One region of the Arthrobacter sp. BPSS-3 genome, then DNA from elsewhere that is predicted to be linked to it. Evidence: riboswitches for the same ligand, from Rfam matches in the RefSeq annotation. Region 1 holds a riboswitch; each other region holds the start of a gene.
The links. A riboswitch is a leader RNA that binds a small molecule or an ion and turns the genes downstream of it on or off. The one in region 1 is predicted to bind S-adenosylmethionine.

Region 1 (3,198 bases):
GGGTAGCGGCGGAAGACCTCGGCAACGCCGTAGCCCTTGTGGCCGGCTTCGACTTCCTTGCGGGCCTCGAGGAAGATCGGCGCATCGTTGACCTTGGTGCGGATGTAGTAGCCGATCAGGACGATCACGGCGGAGAGCCAGAACGCCACGCGCCAGCCCCAGCCGAGGAAGTCGGCGGAGGACAGGGTGGAGGAGAGGATGAACAGCACCGCGGTGGCGAAGAGGTTGCCCAGCGGCACGGCGGACTGCGGCCAGCTGGCCCAGAAGCCGCGGGACTTGCTGGGGCTGTGCTCGGCCACCAGCAGGACGGCGCCGCCCCACTCACCGCCGACGGCGAAGCCCTGGGCGAAGCGCAGGAAGACCAGCAGGGCCGGAGCCCAGTAGCCGATCTGGGCGAAGGTGGGCAGGCAGCCCATCAGGAAGGTGGAGACACCCACCAGGATGATGCTCAGCTGCAGCAGCTGCTTGCGGCCGAACTTGTCACCGAAGTGGCCGAAGACGATGCCGCCGATGGGGCGGGCGACGAAGCCGACCGCGTAGGTCAGGAAGGCGGCCAGAATGCCGTCCAGCTCGGTCTGGGAATTGGGGAAGAAGGCCTTGCCGAAGACCAGGGTTGCGGCGGAGGCGTAGAGGAAGAATTCGTACCACTCCACCACCGTGCCGGCCATGGAGGCGGCGACGACTTTCTTGAGGCCGGACGCCTTGACGTCGGTTTCCTCTGCGCGCCTCGCGGCGGCGTTTTCCGTGCTCATAAGAACTCCTTCGGTGTCGCCATCGACACCCTGCGGCTTACTGGGCTGACTCCGTGTGAGTTGGACCACACGCGGTCATTCTCCACGAGTATGGAGTGTCACCGCCGCAGCCTCAACGACCAATCGCGCAGAGCCTATCTGCAAAATTGCACACCGGCACACGGGAAGAGCCGGCGAAGAAGCCGTGGTACTCAGGCGAAGAACGCCTCCCGGAGGACGCCGCCGAGCTGGCCGATCTCGGTCAGGAACCCGTCGTGGCCGATCGGGGCCGAGATGACGTGCATGGGCACCTCCCCCGGCAGGGCCGCCGCGAGCTCCCGGGACTGTTCGGGAAAGTAAAGCCGGTCCGAGTCCACGGCGGCGATGAAGAACTCGGCGGTGGCCCCGGCGAGCGCCTGCCGAAGGCTTCCGCGGCCACGGGCGACGTCGTGGCTCATCAGCGCCTCGGTGATCGCGATGTAGCTGTTGGCGTCGAAGCGCTGCACCAGTTTGTTGCCCTGGTGGTCCAGGTAGCTCTCCACCTGGTAGCGGCCGCGGCCGGACAGCGGCCCGGGCGCGAGCGGTGTCTCGCCGTCCTGGCCGGTCCGGCCGAAGCGGCCCTCCAGTTCGGCGGCCGAGCGGTAGGTGATGTGGGCGATCCGCCGGGCCAACGCCAGGCCGTCATGCGGCTCGGGGCCGCCGTAGTAGTCGCCGCCATTGAAGCGCGGGTCCTGCCGGATCGCGAGGGTCTGGGCCTGGGCGAAGGCGATCTGTTCGGCGGTGCTGTAGGCGCCGACGGCGATCACGGCGCAGCGGCGCACGCGTTCCGGGTAGCTGACGGCCCACTCCAGGGCCCGGGCGCCGCCGAGGGAGCCGCCGAGCACGGCGTGCCATCGGTGGATGCCCAGCGCGTCGGCCAGCCGGGCCTCGGCGGCGGTGCTGTCGCGCAGGGTGACGAGGGGGAAGCGGGATCCCCAGGGCCGGCCGTCGGGCGCCGGCGTGGACGGGCCGGTGGAGCCGTAGCAGCCGCCGAGGATGTTGATGGACACCACGAAGTACCGGTCCGTGTCCACGGGCGCGCCGGGGCCGGCGAGCTGTTCCCACCAGCCGGGCTCCCCGCCGGCGCCGCGGGTGACGTGGGTGTCCCCGGTCAGGGCGTGCTCGATCAGGACGGCGTTGGAGGCGTCCGCGTTCAGGGTGCCCCAGGTCTCGTAGGCGAGCACCACCTCCGGCAGGACGGCGCCGGACTCGAGTTCCAGGGCGCCGACGGACAGGTACCGCACGGCGCCTTCGGGGGCGGCGGCGTTTCCTGCTGCGGGACTGGTGGCGGGTACACCCGTTCGGGTGACGGCAATCGTCATGTTAAAAGACCTCACTTCGCGCTTGCCTGCCGTCAGTTGACCGGCAGGCCAGGTCTTCACCCGGGGCACCCCGCCGCAAAAGGAGGGTTGCCGGCCAGCAAGCCGGGGCTGTCGCTGGCACTCATGACCTGCACCGAGTGTACGAAACAGGGCGGCGTCCTGGCGAAGATTGTGACTTCCATGTGACAGCCGCCCGCCCCGCCGCCCCGTTTCCCCACCTTTGAAGGCCAAGGCCGGCGGGTCGCCGCGGACACGCCGCGCCGGCCGCCGTCGGGCCCGCAAAGGTGGGGAAATCCGGCGAGGGTCCCGGGCCTAGCCGGCCTTCGCGGCGCGGAAGCCGGCGTCGAGGTCCGCCAGGATGTCGTCGATGTGCTCCAGGCCCACCGAGAGCCGGACCAGGCCCGGGTGGACGCCCGCCACCGCCTGCTGCTCCGGGCTGAGCTGGCTGTGCGTGGTCGACGCCGGGTGGATCACCAGCGAGCGCACGTCGCCGATGTTCGCCACGTGCGAGTGCAGCTCCAGGGCGTCGACGAAGCGTTTGCCGGCCTCCACTCCCCCGGCGATGACGAAGGAGACGACGGCGCCCGTGCCGCGCGGACCGTATTTCCGGCCGCGCTCGTACCAGGGACTCGAGGGCAGCCCCGCGTAGGCGACCGATTCGACGTCCTCCCGGCCCTCCAGCCATTCGGCCACCCGGGTGGCGTTGGCGACGTGCCGCTCCACCCGCAGGCTCAGCGTCTCGATGCCCTGGGCGATCAGGAAGGCGTTGAAGGGCGCGACGGCGGAGCCGAGGTCGCGCAGCAGCTGGACCCGGGCCTTGAGGATGTAGGAGAGGTTGGCCCCCAGTGCGCCGTCCGCGCCGAGGTCCCGGGCGTAGACCAGGCCGTTGTAGCTGGGGTCGGGGGTGTTGAAGCCGGGGTACCGCTCCGGGTCCGCGCCGAAGTCGAACTTTCCGGAGTCCACGATCACACCGGCGATCGCCGAGCCGTGGCCGCCCAGGTACTTCGTGGCCGAGTGCACCACGATGTCCGCGCCCCACTCCAGCGGCCGGATCAGGTACGGGGTTGCGAGGGTGTTGTCCACGATCAGCGGCACCCCTGCCTGGT
Region 2 (3,198 bases), on a different contig from region 1:
GCCGCGGTCAGAGGCGCTTGTCGAGGCGGCGGGCCAGGCGGGAGCCGCCGAACTGGACGAGGGTGACCAGCAGGATCATCAGGATGATCGCGGTGATCATCAGCGGGGTTTCGTAGCGGTAGTAGCCGTAGCGGATGGCGAAGTCGCCGATCCCGCCGCCACCCACCAAGCCCGCCATCGCCGAGTAGGAGATGAAGCTGACGGTCATGATGGTGATGGAGCTGACCAGTCCCGGCCGGGCCTCCACCAGCAGCACGTCCCGGACGATCTGGGACCGGCTGGCTCCCATCGAACGGGCGGCCTCCACCACCCCGCTGCCGAGCTGGCTGAGGTTCTGCTCCACGAAGCGGGCGAAGTACGGGATGGCGTTGATGGTCAGCGGGACGATCACCGCGGCCGTGCCGATGGTGGTGCCCACGATGAAGCGGGTCACCGGGATGATGGCGATCAGCAGGATCAGGAACGGGAAGGACCGGACCAGGTTGACCAGGCCGTCCAGGACCCGGTGGAGCCGGGGCCGGTGCCGCAGTCCGCCGGGGCCGATCGTGTAGAGCCAGACGCCCAGCGGCGTGCCGATCAGGACGGCGAGCGGTATTGCGACCAGCAGCATGGCCAGGGTCTGGCCCATGGCGGCGCCGATTTCGGGCAGGACCGAGAGGATGCGCTCAAGCATGGATCAGGCCTTTCGGGGCGGGGCCGGCCGGGGCGGCTGCCCGGTGGGGCCGGTTCAGCTCGATGGCGTCGGAGACCAGGTACCGCCCGATCGAGGTGGCGGGGTGGAAGCCGGGGCGTTCGAGCTCGGCCAGGTCGAATTGCTCGACGATCCGGCCGTCCTCCATGACCGCGACGTTGTCCGCGATGGCCTTGATGACGTTCATTTCGTGCGTGACCACCACGATCGTGATGCCGAATTCGGCGTTGACGTCCGCGAGGTACTGCAGCACGGAGGCGGTGGTCCGGGGGTCCACGGCCGACGTCGGTTCGTCGCAGAGCAGGACCTTCGGCTCCGTGGCCAGCGCCCGGGCGATGGCCACCCGCTGCTTCTGGCCGCCGGAGAGCTTCGCGGGGTAGCTGGCGGCCTTGTCCGCGAGGTCCACGATGGCCAGGGCGTCGGCCGCCCGGCGCCGGCGTTCGGCCTTCCCCACCCCGGCGAACTTCAGTGAGAGCTCCACGTTCTCCTGCGCGGTGAGGTTGTTGAGCAGGTTGAAGTGCTGGAAGATCATGCCGATGCCGTGCCGGCTGCTGCGCAGTTCCGGCTCGCTCAGGGCGGTCAGGTCCACGCCGTCGACCAGGACCCGGCCCGAGGTGGGGCGTTCGAGCAGGTTGATGTTGCGCAGCAGCGTGGATTTGCCGGCGCCGGAGAACCCGATGATGCCCTGGATCCGGCCGCGCTCCACGGTGAGGGTGACGTCGTCGACGGCGGTGAACCGGCCGTCCTTCGACCGGAACGAGGTGCTGACGTTCTGGATCTCGATCACAGCGGACCGCCCGCGATCCGGGCCGGCGCTGCCGTCGTTGTGGTGTTCATGATTCCTCCGGGGCTCGCCCGAGGAAAGCCTCGTCCCCCGGCGCCGGGGCAGCACAAAGCGCGGCCTCTCAGGTCCGTGGAACAGTGGTTCTCCATCGGTCCTGGCGGTAGCACCGTCCTCATCGAGGGGGTTGCTGCGGCGTCACGGAGCCAGGTCTCTCAGCCGCTCGGGATGGTTACCCCACGAATCTGGCACACGCCCGGCCGGTGTGAAAGCGGCGCGTCACACGCCGTAAAGCTCCCATCAGTCCCGGTCAGAGGCCCAGGAGCGGCGCTTCTCGTGCCGGGCAGGCGTTCATGACGACGTCCAGCCCGGCGGCCTTGGCCCGTTCCGCCGCGGCCTCGTCGATGACGCCCAGCTGCAGCCAGACGGCGCCGGCGCCGGCGGCAATCGCCTGGTCCACCACGTCGCCGACGCGGCCGGAGTTCACGAAGCAATCCACGACGTCGATGGGCCGTTTCTCCGCCGGGATTTCCCCCAGCGAGCGGTAGCCGGCCTCCCCGTGGACGTCGTCGCCGGGCAGGTTGACCGGGATGATGTCCATGCCCAGGCGGTCGCGGATGAACAGCGACGTGTCGTAGGCCGCACGCCATTGGTTGGTGCTCAGGCCCACGATGGCCCATCGGCCCCTGGTGCGCAGGAGGCGTTCGACGACGGCGGGATCGTTCACGTGGCTCATGCGGCCAGCCTACGTCCGCCGGCAGCGGCCCCGCAGTAGGGAATCCCACCCCGGGCACTGCGCCGAATTTCTGATCGGGCCAGACACCTCACGTCCGCAGGTTTCCGAATATTACGCGCCCATTTGGCGAAAATCCGCCGTTCGGTTTTAGTAGACAATGACCATCCCGAGCGGCCGAGAGACCTGGATCGATGACGCCGCAGCAACCCTGGTCGACGGACCTCCACCCCGGAGCCCGCCGATAACGAGGACGCACGCCGAGGGAAAGGTCCGGACTGACTACCCGGGCCAAAGGCTGCTTCCGTAGGGTGCTACTGCCAGGACCGATGGAGTAACCCTATGACTGCTGTCCTGCACCCGCCCCAGCCCCGGGCCGACGCCCGGCCCGGCTCCGGCACCCCCGCCCTCCCGGTCTCCTTCCGCGGCCTGGGCCGCGCGTTCGGGACCGGCCCCGCCGCGCACACCGTCCTCCGGGACGTCAGCTTCGACGTCGTCCCCGGCGAGGTGCTGGCCATCCTGGGCGCCTCCGGCTGCGGCAAGTCCACCCTGCTCCGGGCCGCCGCCGGGCTCGACGCCGCCACCTCCGGCAGCGTCGCCATCCACGGCGAGCCGGTACGCGGCGTCGACGACCGCTGCGCCTTCGCGTTCCAGGAGCCGCGGCTGCTGCCCTGGCACACGCTCCAGGCGAACATCGCCATCGGGCTGCCCGCCGGCGTCAGCGCCCGCGACGGCAAGGCCAAAGTGGCCCGCCTGCTGGAACTCGTGGGACTGCAGGACTTCGCCAAACACCGCCCCCGGGAGGTCTCCGGCGGCATGGCCCAGCGCGCGTCGCTGGCCCGGGCCCTGGCCCGGAACCCCGGCGTGCTGCTCCTCGACGAGCCCTTCGGCGCCCTCGACGCACTGACCCGGATCAAGATGCAGGACCTGCTCCTGGAGGTCCACCGCGCCGAACCCACCACGGTGCTGCTGGTGACGCACGACGTCGACGAG
Region 3 (3,198 bases), on a different contig from region 1:
CCAGGAGACCAAGGAACTGGGCACGGTCTCCTGACCGTACGTCACCCATTCGTCCCGCGGGCGATCCGGCCGTCCGGGACGTGGCCTCCCCGGCCGGGGCGCGTTTAGACGGTAGTTTGGAAGCATGAGCCAACCCGCGTCGAGCTACAACGATGACCTGCGCCTTGCCCACGTCCTGGCGGACTCGGTCGATTCCCAGACCATGAGCCGCTTCAAGGCCCTTGACCTCAAAATCGAGACGAAGCCGGACCTGACGCCGGTCACCGACGCCGACAAGGCCGCCGAGGAGGCCATCCGCGGCCAGCTCTCCCGCTCCCGCCCCCGCGACGCCGTCCTGGGCGAGGAATTCGGCAGCTCGGGCCACGGCTCCCGCCGCTGGATCATCGACCCGATCGACGGCACCAAGAACTTCGTGCGCGGCGTCCCGGTCTGGGCCACCCTCATCGCTCTGGTGGACGAGGGCGAGCCGGTGGTCGGCGTCGTCAGCGCCCCTGCCCTCGGCAAGCGCTGGTGGGCCGCCAAGGGCGCCGGCGCCTACACGGGCCGCTCGCTGGCCGCCGCCACCCGGCTGCGGGTCTCCAACGTCTCGGACCTCTCCGACGCCTCCCTCTCCTACTCCAGCCTGGGCGGCTGGAAGCAGCGCGGCAACCTCGACGAATTCCTGGGCCTGACCGAGGAAGTCTGGCGCACCCGCGCCTACGGCGACTTCTGGTCCTACTGCCTGGTGGCCGAGGGCGCCGTCGACATCGCCTGCGAGCCGGAACTGAACCTTTACGACATGGCCGCCCTGGTCCCGATCGTCACCGAGGCCGGCGGCCGGTTCACCTCCCTCGAGGGTGAGGACGGCCCGTTCGGCGGCAACGCCCTGGCCACGAACTCGATCCTGCACTCCGAGGTCCTCAAGCGGCTCAACCCGAACCTCGACGACCTGCTCTAGAGCGGCGCCTTCTCTAAGGGCCGGTTCCGCGTAACACAGCGCTTCACATTGCCGCGCCCCTTTCCGGGGCGCGGCACATGTGTCCTAGGCTCGAACCAGGTCACGAGTGCCAGCGCTAAACCCCGGTTTGCTGGCCGGCAACCCTCCTTTCGCGGCGGGGTGCCCCGGGTGACGACCTGGCCGGTCCGGAGCGGACCCGGCAAGCGCGGATCCCCAGCACGCGGGGTCCTTTTCGAGCGAGGTCCCATGTCGACTGCCATTTTTTCGTCCCCAGCATCCACCTCCACGGCTGTATCCGCCGCGCGCGCCCCGCTGGCCGCCGTGACCGGCGCCGAGATCCAGGCGCCGCTGATCCAGGGCGGCCAGGTCCGCTACGCCAATCTGGACTACGGCGCCTCGGCCCCCGCCCTGTCTGTGGTCTCCGCGTACCTCAACGAGATCCTGCCCTACTACGCCAGCGTCCACCGCGGCGCCGGCTACGCCTCCCAGCTGAGCACCTCGGTCTACGAGAACGCGCGGACCATTGTGCGGGACTTCGTCGGCGGCCGGCCCGACGACGCGGTCATCTTCACCCGGAACACCACCGATTCGCTGAACCTCCTGGCCGGGTGCCTGCCCACCGCCGGCGGCCGGCACCTGGGCGAGGTCCTGTACCTGGACATCGAACACCACGCGAACCTGCTGCCGTGGCAGGGGGTTCCGCACCGCAGCGTCGTCGCCGCGCCGACCCTCGCCGGGACGCTGGCGCGGCTCCGGGCCGAGCTGGCAACCGGCGGCATCAGCCTCCTCGCGGTCACGGGCGCGTCGAATGTCACCGGCGAGATCCTGCCCGTCCGGGAACTGGCTGCGCTGGCGCACGAGCAAGGGGCGCGGATCGTCGTCGACGCAGCGCAGCTGGCCCCGCACCGCCGGATCGACGTCGCGGCCGACGGCATCGACTACGTCGCCTTCTCGGGGCACAAGCTCTACGCGCCCTTCGGCGCGGGTGTCCTGGTGGGGCGGCCGGACTGGCTCGACGCCGGGACGCCGCATCTGGCCGGCGGCGGCGCCGTCCGCGACGCCCGGCTGGACGCCGTCAGCTGGACCACCGGACCTGCCCGGCACGAGGGCGGCTCCCCCAATGTCCTCGGCGCGGCCGCCCTGGCCCGCGCCACCCAGGCGGTCGCGGCCCTGGACGAAGCATCCTGGCACGGCCACGAGGATGCCATCCGGTCCTTCCTTGCCGACGGCCTGCGGGAGATCGACGGCGTGAGCGTGCACCACATCTTCGAGGAGACCGACCGCGGGGAGGGCCACGGCACCATCGGCGTGGTGAACTTCTCGGTCGCGGGGTACGACGCCGGTCTCGTCGCCGCGTACCTGTCCGCAGAGCACGGTATCGGTGTGCGGGACGGCAGGTTCTGCGCGCATCCGCTGCTCAAGCGGCTGGGCCTGCCCGCCGGGTCGCTGCGGGCCAGCTTCGGCCTGGGCTCCCGGCTCGAGGACGCCGAGCGGCTGCTGGCCGCGCTGCGGACGCTGCGGCGGCACGGCCTGGACTGGGACTACGTGGTGGATGCCGGGCGCTGGGTACCGGCGAACGACACCCGCAGCTACCCGCACTGGGCGCCCAACACCCCCGGCACCGCCGGGGCGGCCCCCTGCACCCTCGACGGCCCCGAATAGCCGGTTTACGGTAGATTCGACGGGTATCTTCCCGAGCTGCCGAAGGAGAGTTCACGTGGCAGGCGGCGGCCCCAAACTGCATCAGACCCGGCGGAAGGAGCTCGGAGCGAGCTTCCAGGACGGCGGGGAACACTACGACCGGGTGCGGCCCGGCTATCCCGCCGACTCCGCCGACTGGCTCATTCCCGCCGTAGCCCGGGACGCGGCCGACGTCGGGGCGGGGACCGGTAAGTTCACCGCCCTTCTCGTGGCCCGCGGCCTGGCCACGGCCGCCGTCGACCCGTCGGCGGACATGCTGGACCAGCTGCGCGCCGCCCTCCCTGGTGTCCCGGCCACGGTGGGTACCGCCGAACACACCGGCCTCCCGGCGTCGGCCTTCGACCTGGTCACAGTGGCGCAGGCCTGGCACTGGTGCGAGCCGCTGCAGGCCAGCACCGAGGCCGCCCGTATCCTGCGGCCGCACGGGGTGCTCGGGCTGATCTGGAACCAGTTGGACACCTCCATTCCGTGGGTGCACCGGCTGTCCCGGATCATGCACGCCGGGGACGTCCACAAACCCTCGTTCCGTCCACCGGTCGGGCCCGAGTTCGGCGGGCTGG
Region 4 (3,198 bases), on a different contig from region 1:
GGTGCGCGCCGGGGTGGCCAGGATCCTGGCGGAGGGCACCGGGGCGGAGCTGCAGCGCCGTGCCGGCCTCGGCGCCGTCGTCGGCGAGGCGGTGCGGACCACGGTCGGCGGGGACGTGCCCGACGCCGGCACCGCTACCGGGCCGCTTCCGGCGCTGGCGCCCGTCCGCCGCTTCTAGGCGGTACGTTCCAGGCCGCCGCCGGGGATTACTGGATCTGCGCCAGCGCCTGACAGAGGTCCCGGATCAGGTCCTCCGGGTCCTCCAGCCCGACGGAGAGCCGCACCACGCCGTCGCTCAACCCGATAGCGGCCCGTCCCTCCGGACCCATGGCCCGGTGCGTGGTGGTGGCCGGGTGCGTGATCAGAGACTTCGAGTCGCCAAGGTTGTTGGAGATGTCGATGATCCGCAGGCCGTCCAGCAGCGCGAAAGCGGCGTCCTTGGCGGACCGGCCGGCCGGGGGCGCCAGCTCGAAGGTCAGCACGGTCCCGCCGGACTTCATTTGCTTGGCGGCCAGCTCGTGCTGCGGGTGGGAGGCCAGGAGCGGGTACTTCACCCAGGTCACGGCCTGCTGCGCCTCGAGCCACTCTGCCAGCCGCAACGCCGAGGCGGAGGCGTGGTTGACCCGCAGCGACATGGTTTCCAGGCCCTTGGTCAGCACCCAGGCGTTGAAGGCGGACAGCGCGGGTCCGGTGTGGCGCATCAGTTGCCGGACCGGGCCCTCGATGAACTCCTTGCTGCCCAGGATCGCGCCGCCCAGCACCCGGCCCTGGCCGTCAATGTGCTTTGTGCCGGAGTAGACCACCACGTCCGCGCCGAAGTCCGTGCAGCGCTGCAGCAGCGGGGTGGCGAAGACGTTGTCCACCACCACGGTGGCGCCGGCGGCGTGCGCCAGCCCGCTCACGGCGGCGATGTCCACGATCTCCTGCATCGGGTTCGACGGCGACTCGAAGAACACGGCGGTGGCCGGCGTCGAGAGCGCGTCACGCCACTGGTCGAGGTCCGGGCCGTCGACGAAGACGGTCTCCACGCCCCAGCGCGGCAGGATCTCGTTCAGGATCACGAAGCAGGACCCGAACAGTGACCGGGCGGCGACCACCCGGTCACCGGCCCCAAGCAGCGCGCCGAGAGCGGTGAACACCGCGGACATGCCCGACGCCGTCGCGAAGCACGCCTCGGTGCCTTCGAGCAGGCGGAGCCGCTCCTGGAAGGTGGCCACCGAGGGGTTGCCGTAGCGGGAGTAGACGAACCGCTCGTCCTCTCCGGTGAAGGCCCGCTCCGCGGCGGCGGCGGATTCGTAGACGAAGCCGGAGTTGAGGAAGATCGGCTCGGTTGTTTCCTGGAAGCCGGTCCGGTCCAAGCCGCCACGGACGGCCTGGGTGTCCGGGCTCCAGTCCGCGGCCTCGGGATTGAAACTCATGCGGTGCGGGTCCCGTCGGTCGGCAGGCCCACGTTCTTCCAGCCGTTGACGCGGCGGACGCCGGCCTCATCCGGCTGGCCCTCGAAGCCGTCCAGCACGTTGTAGACGGTGAATCCCGCTGCCGCCGCGGCCCCTGCCGCCGCGACGGAGCGGGCCCCGGACCGGCAGAGGAAGAGCAGCTCGGCGTCGGCCGGGACGCGCTGCCGGAGCTCGTCCAGGAAGCCCTCGTTCGGCACGCCGCCGGCCCGGGTCCACTCGATGAACACCGGCTCCGCGGCCGCCCCGCCGGTCAACGGGACGCCGATCTGGGCCCACTCGGCCCGGGTGCGGACGTCCACCAGCACCGCGCCGGACTGCAGCCGTTCCCAGGCCGCCTGCGGGGTCAGGTCCGCGGCGTAGCTCATGCCCTCGCCTGCCCTTCGGATTCCAGACGGTCGGATTCCAGGCCGTCGAACTCCAGACCGTCGACGGCGCGGGCCACCGCGGCGTCCGCCTCCGCGGCGTCCGCCTCCGCGACGGCGGCCGGCAGCACCAGTGCCTGCGCCACGATCACCGATGTGCCGTTGAACGTTGCGGCCGGGCTGCCGTGCAGCACATACCCCTCGGCAAGGGCGGCCGAGATCCGCTCGCAGAAGCTGCGGTCGTCGGGGCCGGTCAGCAGCCGGTAGGCCAGCCGCTCCGCGGGCGCTGCGGCCTGCGCGGGAGGGTTGGCCGGGGTGCCGGCTCCGGGGGTGGGGACTGGGGGCGGGGTCGCGTCGGACACGACAAACTCCTTACGTTCACGCTTGCAGCTCGAATGGTCGATTGCCGAGTAGTCACCTGAGGCACCCCGCCGCAAAAGGAGGGTTGCCGACCGGCCAGTCAGGGCTTTGCACCGGTTCTCATTACTCTGCAAAAAACCTAACACCCCGGGGCCCGCGCCCGCGCGTCGGCCCCGTCATGTTCGGTCACGGGAGGCCGTCCGCCGTAGGCCGACCGAGTATCGCGCCCGTCGTGATCGAGTACAAAAAGCCGGTTCCGTCCGCGGTGGCCGAATGCTTTTCGGGTATTGCCTACTCGGGTTTTCCGATAGGGGCGTCACGTTTACTGAAGTGGCAGTCCAAGGTCTCAGCTGGGTCTCCACATACCGCATACGCCTTTTCAGCACCCGCTGCGCGGCCGCTTCCGGCCGTTTGCGCAGTGCCGCTGGCGCATGGGTTTTGACGTCTCCGCCGGGATACCGCGGACCGGTTCTTTGACAAGCAATCCTTCCCTCCAGAACCCGGCAGCCTCTGCCGGGCGGGTTGCAGATCCATCATTTTGTCCGGCGCAGCACTGGGGGCGGCCGGCACCTCGAAGAAGAACTGGAAAGATTCATGGTCTCGATTTACGTCTTGATAATCGTCTTGCTGATTGCGCTGCTGGTCGCAGCGGCGGTGGGGAAATCCTGGTTCCACCGCCGCCTGCGCCGTCCCGAACTTCTGCGCCGGATTTCCCTCGCCACCGGCGCGGTGCTGCTGCTGGCCAACGTCGCCGCCTTTGCCCTGGACGCCTCCGAGTTCTGGCAGACCGCTGACCTGACCGCCACCCTGGGCGGACTCACCGCCCTCGCCATCGCGCTGACCGCCCTGCGCACCGGTGGAAGCCCGGCCCGGCAGCCCCGCCGGGTGCTGGCCATCGGCGCCCACCCGGATGACCTGGAGCTGGCCTGCGGCGGAACGCTCGCCAAGTTCGTCGACTCCGGCCACGAGGTGCAGGGGCTGGTGATGAGCGACGGCAAGCGCGGCGGCAACGCCTTGGA

Region 2: another riboswitch for S-adenosylmethionine. It lies ahead of ACFVY3_RS10655 (methionine ABC transporter ATP-binding protein); the one in region 1 lies ahead of ACFVY3_RS08310 (homoserine O-acetyltransferase).
Region 3: another riboswitch for S-adenosylmethionine. It lies ahead of ACFVY3_RS03100 (aminotransferase class V-fold PLP-dependent enzyme); the one in region 1 lies ahead of ACFVY3_RS08310 (homoserine O-acetyltransferase).
Region 4: another riboswitch for S-adenosylmethionine. It lies ahead of ACFVY3_RS14685 (DUF1737 domain-containing protein); the one in region 1 lies ahead of ACFVY3_RS08310 (homoserine O-acetyltransferase).

The regions. Positions count from the first base shown of each region.
Region 1 is NZ_JBIMMV010000004.1:190,767-193,964, reverse strand. It holds gene ACFVY3_RS08315 (MFS transporter) at 1-752, opposite strand, end outside; gene ACFVY3_RS08310 (homoserine O-acetyltransferase) at 944-2,092, opposite strand; SAM riboswitch class IV at 2,106-2,221, opposite strand; gene ACFVY3_RS08305 (bifunctional o-acetylhomoserine/o-acetylserine sulfhydrylase) at 2,405-3,198, opposite strand, start outside.
Region 2 is NZ_JBIMMV010000006.1:29,146-32,343, reverse strand. It holds gene ACFVY3_RS10660 (methionine ABC transporter permease) at 8-673, opposite strand; gene ACFVY3_RS10655 (methionine ABC transporter ATP-binding protein) at 666-1,478, opposite strand; SAM riboswitch class I at 1,618-1,707, opposite strand; gene ACFVY3_RS10650 (CoA-binding protein) at 1,783-2,208, opposite strand; gene ACFVY3_RS10645 (ABC transporter ATP-binding protein) at 2,548-3,198, shown strand, end outside.
Region 3 is NZ_JBIMMV010000002.1:28,083-31,280, reverse strand. It holds gene ACFVY3_RS03110 (ribosome small subunit-dependent GTPase A) at 1-34, shown strand, start outside; gene hisN (histidinol-phosphatase) at 125-937, shown strand; SAM riboswitch class IV at 1,036-1,149, shown strand; gene ACFVY3_RS03100 (aminotransferase class V-fold PLP-dependent enzyme) at 1,184-2,599, shown strand; gene ACFVY3_RS03095 (class I SAM-dependent methyltransferase) at 2,655-3,198, shown strand, end outside.
Region 4 is NZ_JBIMMV010000009.1:156,913-160,110, reverse strand. It holds gene ACFVY3_RS14700 (glutamate--cysteine ligase) at 1-178, shown strand, start outside; gene ACFVY3_RS14695 (O-succinylhomoserine sulfhydrylase) at 207-1,418, opposite strand; gene ACFVY3_RS14690 (rhodanese-like domain-containing protein) at 1,415-1,822, opposite strand; gene ACFVY3_RS14685 (DUF1737 domain-containing protein) at 1,819-2,091, opposite strand; SAM riboswitch class IV at 2,195-2,307, opposite strand; gene ACFVY3_RS14680 (PIG-L deacetylase family protein) at 2,774-3,198, shown strand, end outside.